2 regions of the Streptomyces saintjeani genome follow, and region 1 is predicted to be linked to the other one. Evidence: predicted binding sites of a transcription regulator. Region 1 holds the regulator's gene; the other holds the start of a gene.

Region 1 (8,063 bases):
GGTCGCGGCCCTCGGCGACCGCACCGGCCTCGCCCCCCTCGGTCCCGACGCGGGCGTGCTCCTCGCCGCGGCCGGCGCCGTCGCCCTGCTCGGGCTCGCCGCCGATCTGTGGCGCCTCAAGAGCCGCTTCCTGGTGCTCGGTACGACCGTTTCGGCGGCCTTCGTGATCCCTTATGGCGTGATCGGCGTCCTAGGGGGCGCCGTTGCGGTCGGGTGGGTCGTCTTCGTCGCCCTCGCCTTCCGGAGCCTCGACCATGCGGACGGCGTCGCCGGGACGGTCGGCGTCGTCACCGCCTTCGGTGCCGGGGCGTGCGCCGCCGCCGAGGTGATGGACGGACCCGCCGTCCTGCTGAGCGTCCTCGCGGCGGCCCTGACCGGCTTCCTGATGCACAACTGGCCGCACGCGCGCGTGGGGCTCGGTACGTCGGGTGCGCTGTTCACCGGGTTCCTGCCGGCCGCGGTCGCCGTGCGCGCGTGCGCGGAACGCGGGCCGCTCACCGGTGCGGGCGCGCTGTTCGCGCTGACGGCGGTCGCGAGCCTGGACGTCGTCCTCGTCGCCCTCTCGCGCAGGCGCGCGGGACGGCCGCTGCTGAGACCCGCGCCGGACCACCTCGCGCACCGGCTGCGCCGCCTCGGCGTCACGGACCGGGGGGCGGTCGTCCTGATCGGCGCGGCGGCCTTCGGGGGCGTCCTGGTCGGGGGGCTCGTGCACGCGGGCTGGACGGGCGTCCCGGCGGTGCTGTGGGTGGTGGCCGTCGTGGCGGTGGCAACGGCGGGGCTGCTGCGCGTGCGCGTGCGCGTGTACGGGGTGCGGCCGAGGCGTGCGGGGGAGACGCTGGACAAGCGGCCCGGCGTACGGCGGCCCCGGCGCGCGCCCGGCGGTGCGGACGGTCGGCGCCTCACCCTCGTACACCGCCTCCTGGGCCTTCTGAAGCCTCGGCGGAAGCTCCCACAGGCCCCTGGAGTCACCCCTGGTGCGCATGTTCAGGCGCCTCGGAAGCCGGAGTCGTCGCAGGTCAAGGCTGCCATGCGTGTAAGGAACGGATAAGAGTTGAGCCTGTGTGACTCAGCTCTGTTGACTCCGCTGGGCGGGTGATGCACACTTGAGCCTGTTCCACTCAAGTCAGCTGGAGGAAGATCACCATGGCACGTGCGGTCGGCATCGACCTGGGCACGACTAACTCCGTCGTCAGCGTTCTTGAAGGCGGCGAGCCCACCGTCATCACCAACGCAGAGGGCGCCAGGACCACGCCGTCCGTCGTCGCCTTCGCGAAGAACGGTGAGGTCCTCGTCGGTGAGGTGGCCAAGCGCCAGGCCGTCACCAACGTCGACCGGACCATCCGCTCCGTGAAGCGCCACATGGGCACGGACTGGAAGATCCAGCTCGACGGCAAGGACTTCAACCCGCAGCAGATCTCCGCGTTCATCCTCCAGAAGCTGAAGCGGGACGCGGAGGCGTACCTGGGCGAGAAGGTGACCGACGCGGTCATCACCGTCCCGGCGTACTTCAACGACTCGGAGCGCCAGGCCACGAAGGAGGCCGGCGAGATCGCGGGCCTGAACGTCCTGCGCATCGTCAACGAGCCGACGGCCGCCGCGCTCGCGTACGGCCTCGACAAGGACGAGCAGGTCATCCTGGTCTTCGACCTCGGTGGCGGCACGTTCGACGTCTCGCTCCTGGAGATCGGCGACGGCGTCGTCGAGGTGAAGGCCACCAACGGCGACAACCACCTCGGTGGTGACGACTGGGACCAGCGCGTCGTCGACTACCTGGTGCAGCAGTTCAAGTCGGGCCACGGCGTGGACCTCGGCAAGGACAAGATGGCCCTCCAGCGTCTGCGCGAGGCCGCCGAGAAGGCGAAGATCGAGCTGTCGTCGTCCTCCGAGACGTCGATCAACCTGCCGTACATCACCGCCTCCGCCGAGGGCCCCCTGCACCTCGACGAGAAGCTGACCCGCGCGCAGTTCCAGCAGCTCACCGCGGACCTCCTGGAGCGCTGCAAGACGCCGTTCCACAACGTCATCAAGGACGCCGGCATCGCGCTCAGCGAGATCGACCACGTCGTCCTGGTCGGTGGCTCCACCCGTATGCCGGCCGTCGCCGAGCTGGTCAAGGAGCTGACCGGCGGCCGTGAGGCCAACAAGGGCGTCAACCCGGACGAGGTCGTCGCGATCGGCGCCTCCCTCCAGGCCGGTGTCCTCAAGGGCGAGGTCAAGGACGTCCTGCTGCTCGACGTCACCCCGCTGTCCCTCGGCATCGAGACCAAGGGCGGCATCATGACGAAGCTCATCGAGCGCAACACCACGATCCCGACCAAGCGCTCCGAGATCTTCACCACCGCCGAGGACAACCAGCCCTCCGTGCAGATCCAGGTCTACCAGGGCGAGCGCGAGATCGCGGCGTACAACAAGAAGCTCGGGATGTTCGAGCTGACCGGCCTGCCGCCCGCCCCGCGCGGTGTCCCGCAGATCGAGGTCTCCTTCGACATCGACGCCAACGGCATCATGCACGTGACCGCGAAGGACCTCGGCACGGGCAAGGAGCAGAAGATGACCGTCACCGGCGGCTCCTCGCTGCCGAAGGACGAGGTCGACCGCATGCGCCAGGAGGCCGAGCAGTACGCGGACGAGGACCACAAGCGCCGCGAGGCCGCCGAGGCGCGCAACCAGGGCGAGCAGCTCGTCTACCAGACCGAGAAGTTCCTCAAGGACAACGAGGACAAGGTCCCCGGCGAGATCAAGACCGAGGTCGAGGCGTCGATCGTCGAGCTGAAGGAGAAGCTCAAGGGCGACGACACCGCCGAGATCCGCACCGCCACCGAGAAGGTCGCGGCGGTCTCCCAGAAGCTCGGCCAGGCCATGTACGCGGACGCGCAGGCCGCCCAGGGCGAAGCAGGCCCGGCGGGTGACGCCAAGGCCGACGACGACGTCGTGGACGCCGAGATCGTCGACGACGAGAAGCCCAAGGGTGGTGCCGCGTGACGGAGGAGACCCCGGGCTTCGAGGAGAAGCCCGACGTCCCCTCCGGCGCCCCTGAAGACGCCGAGCCGAAGGCCGCCGCCCCTGAGGAGGAGGCGGCCCCGGCCGGGGACGCGAACCAGACAGCCGGTCTGGTGGCCCAGCTGGACCAGGTGCGTACGGCTCTCGGCGAGCGCACCGCCGACCTCCAGCGCCTCCAGGCCGAGTACCAGAACTACCGCCGCCGCGTGGAGCGGGACCGCATCGCGGTCAAGGAGATCGCCGTGGCGAACCTCCTGACCGAACTGCTGCCGGTCCTCGACGACATCGGCCGCGCGCGGGAGCACGGCGAACTGCTCGGCGGGTTCAAGTCCGTCGCGGAGTCGCTGGAGACCACCGCCGCCAAGATGGGTCTGACGCAGTTCGGCAAGGAGGGCGAGCCCTTCGACCCGACGATCCACGAGGCGCTGATGCACAGCTACGCGCCGGACGTCACGGAGACGACGTGCGTGGCGATTCTCCAGCCCGGGTATCGGATCGGCGAGCGCACCATCCGCCCCGCGCGGGTGGCCGTCGCCGAACCGCAGCCCGGCGCGCAGACCGTCAAGGCCGAGGACGAGGCCGGCGACGAGAAGGACAACGGCCCTGAGGAGGGCTGACACGGACGACGAGCGGAAGGGGGTGCGTCGGGGATGAGCACCAAGGACTTCATCGAGAAGGACTTCTACAAGGTCCTCGGCGTCCCCAAGGACGCCACCGAGGCCGAGATCAAGAAGGCGTACCGCAAGCTCGCGCGCGAGTTCCACCCGGACGCCAACAAGGGCAACGCCAAGGCCGAGGAGCGCTTCAAGGAGATCTCCGAGGCGAACGACATCCTCGGCGACCCCAAGAAGCGCAAGGAGTACGACGAGGCGCGCGCCCTCTTCGGCAACGGCGGCTTCCGTCCGGGCCCGGGCGCGGGCGGCGGCTCGTTCAACTTCGACCTGGGCGACCTCTTCGGAGGCGGCGCGGGCGGCGGCTCCCAAGGCGGCTTCGGCGGCGGCATCGGGGACGTCTTCGGGGGCCTGTTCAACCGGGGCGGCACGACCGCGGGCCGTACCCAGCCCCGGCGCGGGCAGGACATCGACACCGAGGTGACCCTCAGCTTCACCGAGGCCATCGAGGGGGCGACGGTCCCGCTGCGCATGACCTCCCAGGCCGCATGCAAGGCGTGCTCGGGCACCGGCGACAAGAACGGCACGCCGCGCGTGTGCCCGACCTGCGTCGGCACCGGGCAGGTCGCGCGCGGCTCGGGCGGCGGCTTCTCGCTCACCGACCCGTGCCCCGACTGCAAGGGGCGCGGCCTGATCGCCGAGCAGCCCTGCGAGGACTGCCACGGCAGCGGCCGGGCCAAGTCGTCGCGGACGATGCAGGTCCGCATCCCGGCAGGGGTGACGGACGGGCAGCGGATCCGGCTGCGCGGCAAGGGCGGCCCGGGCGAGCGGGGCGGCACCGCCGGTGACCTCTACGTCGTCGTCCACGTCGGAAGCCATCCCGTCTTCGGGCGCAAGGACGACAACCTGACGGTGACCGTGCCGGTCACGTTCGCGGAGGCGGCGCTCGGCGGGGAGATCAAGGTGCCCACCCTGGGCGGGCCCGCGCTCACCCTGAAGCTGCCTCCGGGCACGCCCAACGGGCGCACCATGCGTGCGCGCGGGAAGGGCGCGGTCCGCAAGGACGGCACTCGCGGGGACCTGTTGGTCACCGTCGAGGTGAGTGTCCCGAAGGACGTGACGGGGAAGGCTCGTGACGCACTGGAGGCGTATCGCGAGGCGACCGCGGGCGAGGACCCGCGGGCGGAGCTGTTCGAGGCCGCGAAGGGAGCATGAGAGTGATGGACGGCCGCCGGCGCAACCCGTACGAACTGACCGAGGAGACCCCGGTCTACGTCATCTCGGTGGCGGCCCAGCTCTCCGGTCTGCACCCGCAGACCCTGCGGCAGTACGACCGTCTCGGCCTGGTCTCCCCGGACCGCACGGCCGGGCGGGGCCGCCGCTACTCGGCCCGCGACATCGAACTCCTGCGCACGGTGCAGGCGTTGTCGCAGGACGAGGGCATCAACCTGGCCGGCATCAAGCGGATCATCGAGCTGGAGAACCAGGTCGCCGCGCTCCAGTCCCGGGTCGCGGAGCTGGAGTCGGCGCTGGACGGCGCCGCCGCGGCGATGCAGCAGCGCGAGGCCGCGGTGCACGCGTCGTACCGGCGCGACCTGGTGCCGTACCAGGAGGTGCAGCAGACCAGCGCGTTGGTGGTCTGGCGGCCGAAGAAGCCCAAGGACTGAGACACGGCCGAGATCGGTCAAGGATGGACGAAACACCGTGAAAGGGTTCGGAGTTCATGACTCCGGGCCCTTTCGTGCTTCTCAAGTGGCGGGGGTGTGAAGGGAGTTGGGGAAGGCTGAGGAGTCGTCTCCATGTGTTGCCGTTGCCTCAGCGCAGGGTGATGTTGCCATCTCGTTAAGTGATTCTTCTTGACTCTGCGGGAGCGGGCCGCGTTGGCTCTCAGTACCTGGGTCCTGGAAGTCGCCGTGCCCACGTCCGGAACGTCACCTGAAGTGAGCCCCCGCATGCGTCGTATCGCCATATCCGTCGTCGCTTCGACGATGACCCTCTCGCTCGCCGGATGCGGGATGCTGAACGCGACGGGGGACACGGCCGACGCGAGCCCGACGAAGGGCAACGACCTCACGGTCGGCGTGCTCATGCCGGAGAAGACCAACACCCGGTACGAGCAGTTCGACTACCCGATCATCCAGAAGACGATCGCCCAGCTCACGAACAAGCAGGGCAGGACGGTCTACGAGAACGCCTCGGCCAAGGCGGCGACGCAGGTCCAGCAGATGGAGAAGATGATCAGCGACAAGGTGGACCTGATCCTCCTCGACGCGGTCGACTCCAAGGGCATCGCCGCCACGGTCGAGAAGGCCAAGGACGCGGGCATCCCGGTCATCGCCTACGACCGGCTCGCCGAGGGGCCCATCGACGCGTACGTCTCCTTCGACAACGAGCTCGTCGGGCAGGTGCAGGGGCGCACCCTCGTCGAGACGATCAACAACGCGAGCACCGCCGACAAGATCGTCATGATCAACGGCTCGCCGACCGACCCCAACGCCGGGCAGTTCAAGGCGGGCGCGCTCTCCGAGATCGACGGGCGGGTGACCGTCGCGGCCTCCTACGACACCGACGAGTGGAGCCCGGCCCTCGCGCAGTCCGAGATGGCGCAGGCGATCCAGCGGATCGGCAAGAACAACATCGCGGGGGTGTACTCCGCGAACGACGCGATGGCCGGGGGCGCGCTGAAGGCGCTCGAAGCGGCGGGGGTCACCGATCTGCCGCCGATCACCGGGCAGGACGCCGAACTGCCCGCCGTGCAGCGGATCATCACCGGCAAGCAGTTCATGAGCGTCTACAAGCCCTATCCGCAGATGGCCGCCGCCGCCGCGGAGATGGCCGTCGCCAAGATCCAGGGCAAGGACATCAAGTTCGACTCGCTGACGCGGGACCGGGTGGACAGCCCGACGAACAAGAAGATCCCGGCGCAGCTGGTGACCGTGGTCGCGCTGACCAAGAGCAATGTGAAGCAGACGGTGGTGGCCGACGGGATCTACACGGTCGGGCAGATCTGCACGGCGAAGTTCGAGGCGGCTTGCGAGGCGGTCAACCTCAAGTAGGGGGGACCGGGGGTACTCCGGCGGGAGCCGGGGGGTCGGCCAGGGGCGGCGGGGTGTTCCGGTAGGGGATACAGGGGGTACCTCGGTAGGGGGTCTGCCGGGAGTACTTCGGTAGGGGGTACTCCGGGGCTACCCGTCCATCAGCGGTTTCATCGGGATCAGCAGGCCGTCCGGGGCGTGTGCCGCCGGGGTCGTCGCCATCCAGCTCGCCGGGTCGCGGTCGCCGGTCACCCGCAGGCCGGTGATCTTCGCGCCGCGGGGTACGTCGTACCAGAGCTCCACCTCCACGAGGGAGTGGCCGCCGATCGAGATCGACTCGTGCTGGCGGCGTACGGCCATGGCGAAGCTGTCGGGGCGGGCCGCGCGGCCTGTCGCGCCCTCCAGGCGCTGGTCCTTCACGGCGTAGGTGTGGAAGTCGGCGCTGGGGTTGTCGACGCGGAGTCTGGCCGCGCAGAACTGGCCGTCGGGCATGGCGTCGCTGTGGGTGCCGGTGACGCCGAGGATGCCGCAGCGCAGGGAGAGGACGGTGAAGACGAGGTGGCCGTCCTGGTGGGGGCGGGAGGGGGGTTGGGGGGTGGGGGTGGCGTTGGGTGCGGTGCCGGGGGTGGAGCCTGTGTCGCAGCTTGTGATGAGGACGGGGGCGAGGAGGGCGAGGGGGAGGGTCAGCAGGGCCGGGAGGCGGCGTAGGGGGGTGATCGGGTGGGAGGGGTCTGGTGTGCCTCGGTTCGCCATACCTGGGATTGTGCGGGGTGCGGGCGGGGGTGGGGAGGGGTATGGCGGGGGAGGGTTGCGTCGTACTGCGGGGAGGGCGCCAAGGTGTCGTCGTACCTCGGTCGTACACGGGTAGTACCCGGGGCGTACGCGGGGCGTGGAGGCTCCTGTCGGGTGTCCTCGTGGGCGCGTGGTGGACCCGGCCGGACGGGGAGCGTCCGGCCGGGTCTCCCGGGCGAGCGGCAGCCCGGGTGGAGCGGTTCCACCATGCCGTGAGTGGGTACGGTGCACCACCGTCAGCTTGTTGCAGTGCGAGGGGCGGAGGCGGGTCGAAACGGCCGTATACCGGGGGATTTCAGGTCGCGTGACCGAGGGCGCCGTGTTGCGGAGCCGGGTGGACGCCCCGCATAGTTGCGCTGCGGAAGAGCAAACTGCGGGGGTGGGATGGACGATGACCGGGCACGGGACGGAGCATCCCCCGCACGGTGCCGACCGACTGTGCGAGGCCGGTGACCGGGTCTACTCCCGCGCCGTGCGCCGTGGCCGCATCCCGCGCGCCGACGCCGGACCGGTCCCCTGTCTCCTCGAACTCGCCCTGCTGCACCCCGATCCCGACGACATGGACTGGCTCGTCCCGACCGCGCCGCAGGAGGTCATGACGCGGCTCCTGCGGGGCCTGTACGAC
Region 2 (8,063 bases), 1.2 Mb from region 1:
GATGGCCTCCAGGACGTTGGCCGTGGCGAGGAACACCACGTCCGACAGGTCGAGTTCGACCTCCAGGTAGTGGTCGCGGAAGGTGTGGTTCTGCGCGGGGTCGAGGACTTCGAGGAGGGCGGCGGCCGGGTCGCCCCGGAAGTCGGAGCCGACCTTGTCGATCTCGTCGAGCAGGACGACGGGGTTCATCGACCCGGCCTCCTTGATCGCGCGCACGATCCGCCCGGGCAGCGCGCCGACGTACGTACGCCGGTGGCCCCGGATCTCGGCCTCGTCCCGGACGCCGCCGAGGGCGACGCGGACGAACTTGCGGCCCATCGCGTGCGCGACGGACTCACCGAGACTCGTCTTGCCGACGCCGGGCGGCCCCACGAGGGCCAGTACGGCGCCCCCGCGCCGGCCGCCGATGACGCCCAGGCCCCGGTCCCCACGCCGCTTGCGGACGGCCAGGTACTCGGTGATGCGCTCCTTCACGTCCTCCAGGCCCGCGTGCTCGGCGTCCAGGACCGACTTGGCGCCCTGGATGTCGTACGCGTCCTGCGTGCGCTCGTTCCACGGGAGTTCGAGGACCGTGTCCAGCCAGGTGCGGATCCAGGAGCCCTCCGGGGACTGGTCGCTGGACCGCTCCAGCTTGTCGACCTCCTTGAGGGCGGCCTCGCGGACCTTCTCCGGCAGGTCGGCGGCCTCCACGCGGGCGCGGTAGTCGTCCGACTCCTCCCCCTCGGTCTCGCCGTTCAGCTCACGCAGCTCCTTGCGGACGGCGTCGAGCTGGCGGCGGAGCAGGAACTCGCGCTGCTGCTTGTCGACGCCCTCCTGGACGTCCTTCGCGATCGTCTCGGCGACGTCCTGCTCGGCGAGGTGGTCGCGCAGTTGCTGGGCCGCCAGCTTCAGGCGGGCGACCGGGTCGGCCGTCTCCAGCAGCTCGACCTTCTGGTCCACGGTCAGGAACGGGGAGTATCCGGAGTTGTCGGCCAGCGCGGACACGTCGTCGATGGCCTGTACCCGGTCGACGACCTGCCAGGCGCCGCGCTTGCGCAGCCACGCGGTGGCCAGCGCCTTGTACTCCTTGACCAGCTCGGTGACGCTCCCCGGCAGCGGGTCGGGCAGCGTCTCGTCGAGCCGGCTCCCCTCCACCCACAGCGCGGCGCCCGGTCCGGTGGTCCCGGCGCCGATCTTCACCCGCGCCCGGCCACGGATCAGCGCACCGGGATCACCGTCGGCGAGCCTCCCGACCTGCTCCACGGTCCCGAGCACACCGGTCCCCGCGTAATTCCCGTCCACCCGGGGCACCATCAGCACCCTCGGCTTCCCGGACTCGGTCCGCGCGGCGGCCTGCGCCGCCTCCACCGCGGCCCTCACATCAGCGTCATTCAGATCCAACGGAACCACCATGCCCGGCAGAACGACCTCGCCGTCGAGCGGCAGCACGGGCAGAGTGAGCGTTGAGGACGACGAAGCCATGATCTCCCCTTCGGCAGTCAAGTTGAGCTATGCCGACTCAATGCATGTGAGCCGCCGAATGTTCCCGGCTCCGTGTTCGCCGTGAGCGATCACAAGGATTTCGCAGGTCAGGGCGGTTGTCAGTGCCGGGTGCGACGCTGGGGACCACCGAGACGGACGGGGAGGCAACACATGGGCACCTGGGGAACCGCCCTTTCGACAACACCGTCCGGACCGGATTCGGTACCGGGCCGGCGGAGCGCTCAGCGGCGCAGGGCCTCCACCGGTTCCACCCTCGCCGCCCGGCTCGCGGGGTAGAGGCCCGCGAGGAGGCCGGTCACGAGGCCGATCAGGGGGGCCGAGGCGACCACCAGGGGGTGGACGACCGGGGACCAGGTCCGGGCGAGGGAGACCGTGATCACCACCAGGACGCCGACGCTGGTGCCGACCAGACCGCCGAGGGCGCCGAGGGCTCCCGACTCGGTGAGGAACTGGAGGGTGACGTGGTGGCGGCGGGCGCCCAGGGCGCGGCGCAGGCCGATCTCGGCGGTGCGTTCCAGGACGGCGACGAGGGTGGTGTTCGCGATGCCGACCGCGCCGATGACCAGGCAGATCCCGGCGAGGGCGAGGAAGAGCTGCGCGAGGTCGTCACCGACCGAGGAGCGCAGGGTCCGCGGATCGGGCGGCGCGACGGCGCGGACGTACTCGGGGTGGTCCGCGCGTACGGCGACCGGCGCCTCGCGGGCCACCTGCCCGGCGGCGCCCAGCCGAGTCGCGACGAGCATCGTGGCCGACCCCTCGGCCGGCGGCCCCCACAGGGCCTCGGCGGTCGTGCGCGGCACCATCACGGACAGCAGGAGTTCCGGCCGCCGCTCGGCGTCGGAGGCGATGCCCGTCACCGTGAACGACCGGTCGCCGATGAACACCGCGGGGTCGGTGTCCAGGCTGGTGATGCCCAGCCGCCGGGCCACCGTCTCACTGACGACCACGACCGGCTCGCGGCGCTCGCTGAGCCGCCGGTCGTACAGGCGCCCCTGCGTGAGCGTGAGGTGCGCGGCGTCCAGTGCCTCGGGGGACGCGGCGTAGACGGTGGTGTCGGCGTGCACGCCGCTCACCAGCGGGGAGCCGGTGACCTGCTGGCCGGCGGGCAGCTTGACGGGCCACAGCACACCCCCCGCGCGCACCCCGTTGACCCGCGTGATCAGCTGCTCGGCGTCCGGCCCGAACGCCGTCCCGCCCCCGGGGTCCCGCTCGGCCGCCGCGTCCTGCAACGTCACCTCGGTCGCCGTCAGCGCGTTGAACCGGTCGTCGATCTGCGCCGACGCGGTCGCCGTCAGCCCCAGCACCGCCACGAACGCCCCCACCCCGAGCACCGTCCCGAGCGAGGTCAGCGCGGACCGCGCGGGCCGCTGCAACACCCCGGACAGCGCCTCGGCGAACAGGTCCCGCCAGTCCAGCCGGGAGGCCGGCACCGCGTCCCTCCCGGCACCGGCGGACGCACCGGCGGACACCTCGCCGGGAGCATCCGTACGGCGCCACCTCACGCGCTCCTCCCCCGCTCGGCCCGGCTCGCCACGGCCTCGCTGCCCACGGCCTCGCTCCCCACCGGCTCCGCCCCGCCGCTCTCGACCTCGACCCCCTCGACCGCGCCGCCCTCCGCCCCGGCACCCCCGATCCCGCCGCCCTCGGCGTCGTCGCCCTCGATCCCGCCGCCCTCCCCCAGAACCCCGTCCCGCACAGCGATCGTCCGTACCCCCCGGACAGCCACCTCGGGGTCGTGCGTGATGACCAGCACCGTCATCCCGTCCTCGTGCAGCCCCGCCAGCAGATCCAGCACCCGCCGGGAGTTCACGGAGTCCAGGTTGCCCGTGGGTTCGTCGCACAGGAGGAGGGAGGGACCGTGAGCCAGCGCGCGGGCGATCGCGACGCGCTGGCGTTCACCGCCGGACATGCGGGTGGGGTGGGAGTGCAGGCGGTGGCCGAGGCCGACGCGCAGGAGCGCCTCGCGGGCGCGGGCGCGGCGGTCGGTCCGGGGGACGGCCGTGTTGTAGACCATGCCGAGCGCGACGTTCTCCAGCGCCGTGCGGTGGGAGAGGAGGTGGAACGCCTGGAAGACGAACCCGATGCGGTGCCCGCGCAGAGCGGTCCGCGCCGCGTCGCCGAGTCCGCCGGTGTCCCGGCCGTCGAGGAAGTAGCTGCCGGTGGTCGGCCGGTCGAGGAGCCCGATCACGTTGAGGAGGGTCGACTTGCCGGACCCGGAAGGGCCGACGACCGTGACGAACTCCCCCCGGCGGACGGTGAGATCGCTGGGCCGCAGCGCGACGACCGGGGTCCGGCCCGGGTACGTCAGCCCGGCCTGCCGCAGGTCGATGACGGGGGCGGCGGTCATGACAGGCTCGCCTCCCCGTCGCCCAGCTCCTGTCCGTCGTCCGGGCTCTGCCGGTCCCCCGGCGTGGGCTCCCCCGCGTTCACCCCCGTGACGACCTGGTCCCCCGCCGTCAGCTCCCCGGTGCCGACCGGCGCGACGGCGACGTACCCGTCACCGGTCGTCAGCTCCCGTACCTCCACCCGGCGTTGCTCGTCCCCCGCCGACACGACCGTGACGTGCAGCGTGCCCTGCCGCCCGGCGGTCACCGCGGTCACCGGGACGACCAGTTCCTCCGTGCCCGTGGAAGCGGCCTGGACGGTGACGCGGACGTCCTGCCCGGACAGGCTCGCGTCGAGCGCGGTCCGGGGACGCAGCACGACGAGATACCCCTCCCCGCCGGCCACGGAGGCCCCCTGGGACCCCGCGTCCGAACCAGAACCCGACCCGGAGCCCGAGCCCGACCCGGAGCCCGAGCCGCCCCCACCTCCGTCCCCGCCTCCGCTCCCGCCCCCCGCCGCACTCGGCGACGCGGCCACCGACACCAGCCGCGCCCCCGCCCGCTTCCGGTCCAGCTCGGCGTAGATCTCGGCGGGCTGCCCGCCCTTGAGCAGCTTCACCTGGAGCGCGTCGACATAGGCGTGGACGACGAGTTCCCCGGCGGACACGGTCATCACCGACTCCCCGACCGGCCCCCCGACCCGCCCGGCGACCGTGTCGACCCGCGCCGGGAACCCGCTCAGGAAGACGACCTCGGCGGCGGGCACCTTCGGCCCGTCCGAGGCCCGCGCGGCGGCCAGTTCGCCCCGCGCGGTCCGCCGGTCCTCGACCGCCCGCTCCAGCACGCGCCGCGCGTCCCGCACGGCGTTGTCCGCCGCCGTGCGGTCCGCCGCGGCCGGCACCCGGCCCCGCGCGGACCGGGCGTCGTCCAGAGCGGTCCGCGCGTCCTCGACGGCCCGGTCCGCCGCGCGGTCCGCGGTCTGGGCCGCCTTCACCGCCGCGCCCGCGTCGTCGGTCGCGGGCAGCGGCTCGTACCCGACGGAGCCGTAGAACTCCCGCACCGCGCCCTTCGTCCCGGCGCCGAACACCCCCCGCTCGTCCGCCCCCGAGGAGAAGCCGAGCTTCGCCAGCGCGTCCTGGAGCTGGCGGACGTCCTGCCCGTGGGACCCGGGCTTCAGGTCGCGGTAGGCGGGCACCTTGCCCTCCAGCGCGATCACCGGCCGCCCGGACACCTCGGCCAGCACCTCGCCGGTCCTGATCCGGTCGCCGGCCTTCTTGGGGAGCCGGCTGACGACCGGGGCCCCGCCCTCGGCGCCCGGCTGCGGCGCGACGTTCACGGTCTGCCCGGCCACGACCCGGCCCCGGGTGACGACGTCGCTGGTGAGGACCCGCCGCTCCACGGGCCGGGTGAGCACGGAGCGCGCGGGCGGCCCCGCCTCGGCGGCCCGCTGGGCGGGCGACTTGATCCACATGCCCGCGCCGACGCCGGCCGCGGAGAAGAGCGCGGCGGTGGCCACGACCCCCATGAGGACGCGCCGGCCCCGGTAGGGGAAGCCGCCGGGCCGGTCCGGCGGCTCGTCGTCGAAGGCGCTCGCGCCGAGCGGGCCCTCGTCCGGGTCGGGGTGCTCCGCGCTCACCGACCCGCCTTCTGCTCCGCCGAGGTGAGACAGGCGATCTCGTCCCCCTTGTCGATCGCGGAGTCCTCCGGCATCGCGTACGTCCCCGTCCGGGGGTCGGGGTCGCCGTACCCGGCGTGCCCCTTGCCGCGCATACAGGTCACGAAGTCGGTGAGCAGGGCCACCTCCCAGCGCGTGACCGGGACCCGTACGCCGTCGGGTGCGGACGCGCGGCAGGCGCGGGCGGCCCGGCCGAGCGTCGCGTCGGCCACGCCGTCGGCGCGCGCCTCGCCGTCGACGACCCGTACGCCGTGGCCGGCCATGCAGGCCGTGTACGCCGCGACGCTGCGGTCACCGGCCACGGCGGCGCCGGTCGCGTCCCCCGCGGCGCCGGTCCCGCTGCCGCCCGTCCCGCCGGCCGTCGCCGTGGCGCCGCCTCCGTCGGACCCGCCCCCGTCGGAGCAGGCCGTCAGCGCCGTACCGGTGGCGAGGAGGACGACCGCCAGGAGCCGGAGCCCCGGGGGCCTCATCACGCCCCCCTCATGACCCGGGCGGAGTTCTCGACCAGCGCCTTCTTGTTGGCGAGGATCTCGGAGAAATGCTCGGCCTTGTTGTCGATATAGGCTTTTTGATAGGCGTCCATGACCGCGTACCAGATCCCTACGGTGTTGTCGCGCTGTTTGCAGGCGACATCGGCGACGGCCGTGGCGATCGCGGTACGGGTCCCGGCGCCGGTCTCCCATTCCGGGTCGTTGGCGGCGTCGTGCGGGTTCTGATAACTGAACCCCTTTTCCTTCATGCACGCGGACCACTTCGCGAACGCACCGGAAACCCGGCTGTCCTGCTGGACCTTCGCATAAAGGCCGTAGAACTCGTTCCCGACGGCCAGGGCGTTGACGCCCCGCACGCCGCCCTTCTCCATCTCCGCGTCGACCTCCGCCGAACAGCCGCCCTTCCGCAGGGGCCTGCCGGTGGTGTCGGTGACGCCCTTCGCGGTGCCGTTGTAGACGGCCCGTTCCGCGGCGGAGGGCTCGTACCCCGCCCTGTCCTTCTCCTTCGCGCTGCCGCCGGCGGGGTCCCCGTACCCGTGCAGGCGGGCCGCCTCGGCGTCGATGATCGTGAAGTAGCGGGTGGGGTCCGCGCCGAGGGAGGGCAGGTCGGAGGTCACCTGGGCGTCGCTGAGCCACGACATCCCGAACCGCTGCATGCAGCGCCGGGAGAGCACCGCCTGTGCCTGGCTGTAGGCGCGCATCTCCTTGTCGGTGAGCACGTACCTGTTCATCGGCAGGGACGGTACGTCCGCCGGGCTCATCACCTTCGGGACCGTGCCGAGGGCGGGTTCGCCACCGCCGCCGCCCCCTCCGGAGCAGCCGGCGAGCGCGAGGGCCCCCAGCGCCGTGGCGGTCACCGCTGTCGTACGAAGCGTTCTCACCGCACCCCCTCGGGTGTCGTTCCCGTCTCTCACACGGGGTGAGGCCGGAAGCGGTTCCGGCCTCACCTCTGTCACGGCCCGGTTCCGGCCACGGCCGCCGGGCCGCTCACTCAGGAGTATCTGGCGGAGCTGACCTGGTCGTTGAGAACGCCGTACGCCGAGAGGTTGACGTAGTAGGGCAGTGACGCCCCGCTCTGTCCGGCGTTCTCGTACACCTTGATGGCGCAGTTGGCGAAGCCCTTGTGCGAGGACGCCTGGTCGTTCCAGGCAGCGCTGAAGCCCGACGTGAAGTCGGAGTCGCTGGTGGTCGTGGTGCACGAGACGGTGCCGGACGCGGTGACCGTGTACGTCACGCCGCCGTAGTTGATGTCCAGGTAGAAGATGCCGACGACGGTGTCGGCCTGCGCCGGCCCGGCGGTGGCCACGGCCCCGCCGACGAGGGCGGCCGTAGCCAACGCCGCGGCGGCGATCCTGCGCTTGAGCATGGATTCGTTCCTTCCGTTGAGGTACCCGCGTGAGGAACACGCGGGGCTGTACAGGAAGGGGAGATAACTGTCCGAAACTCGACTGGAGCCCCCGCTCCGTCGAAAGCAACGGGGATCTTGTCGTACTCGTCCCCGCCGGACAGGTAGCACCTAACCAAAACCGGCTGCCGCTGTCGACAAGTCCGATGAATATCGTCCGGAACGAGGCCATCTATTTTCCCGGAGCCCCTCGGGCATTTCCGGGAATTTGCTTTCCACTGCGAGCGGCAATCAATAAGCGTCAGTTCCGCCGGAACAGGCAGATCAGGGACGTCCGTTCACCCGTGAGCGTCTTGCCCTCCGCTGCCGCCATGTCGGACAGGGTCCAGCCCTGCGCCTCGATCGCCTCGATCTGTTCGCCGACGCCCGGCATGAGGCCGGTGGTGCGGGAGGAGGAGCCCGCCTCGATGATTTTGAAGGTGAGGACGCGGCGGCCCTCGGTGTACGCGAGGGCGGCGATGCGGGACGCCTCGTTGGCCTTGGCGTTGTTGATGAAGCCCATGGGTCCCCCTGGGGTGGGTCGCGGTGATCGGGGGATCATCATCGGGCTCCGGCCAGGACCGGGGGTAGCGCTGTGACGGGACTGTGACGCCGTGGTGCCCGTGGGACCCGCGCAGGCGCCGCACGGCACCCGCACCCGTTCCGGCCAGGTCGAACAAAGGCCCCCACTTTCCCGGTTCCCCCCG

What was found. Region 1 encodes HspR, which represses chaperone genes until heat shock. Its sites were predicted from a motif close to TTGAGNNNNNNNNNCTCAA; they were not measured.
Region 2: the regulator HspR is predicted to act here: its motif matches at 1,484-1,502, upstream of lon (endopeptidase La).

What each region holds. Positions count from the first base shown of each region.
Region 1 covers NZ_CP189624.1:5,079,886-5,087,948, forward strand. Annotated here, with positions in the region: gene ACQCO7_RS23250 (MraY family glycosyltransferase) at 1-1,048, shown strand, start outside; gene dnaK (molecular chaperone DnaK) at 1,144-2,982, shown strand; gene grpE (nucleotide exchange factor GrpE) at 2,979-3,617, shown strand; gene dnaJ (molecular chaperone DnaJ) at 3,651-4,826, shown strand; gene ACQCO7_RS23270 (heat shock protein transcriptional repressor HspR) at 4,832-5,278, shown strand; gene ACQCO7_RS23275 (sugar ABC transporter substrate-binding protein) at 5,564-6,667, shown strand; gene ACQCO7_RS23280 (DUF4352 domain-containing protein) at 6,797-7,399, opposite strand; gene ACQCO7_RS23285 (helix-turn-helix transcriptional regulator) at 7,830-8,063, shown strand, end outside.
Region 2 covers NZ_CP189624.1:6,302,271-6,310,333, reverse strand. Annotated here, with positions in the region: gene lon (endopeptidase La) at 1-1,461, opposite strand, end outside; gene ACQCO7_RS28915 (ABC transporter permease) at 1,704-2,951, opposite strand; gene ACQCO7_RS28910 (ABC transporter ATP-binding protein) at 2,981-3,829, opposite strand; gene ACQCO7_RS28905 (peptidoglycan-binding protein) at 3,826-5,442, opposite strand; gene ACQCO7_RS28900 (hypothetical protein) at 5,439-5,951, opposite strand; gene ACQCO7_RS28895 (hypothetical protein) at 5,951-6,853, opposite strand; gene ACQCO7_RS28890 (hypothetical protein) at 6,964-7,338, opposite strand; gene ACQCO7_RS28885 (hypothetical protein) at 7,619-7,879, opposite strand.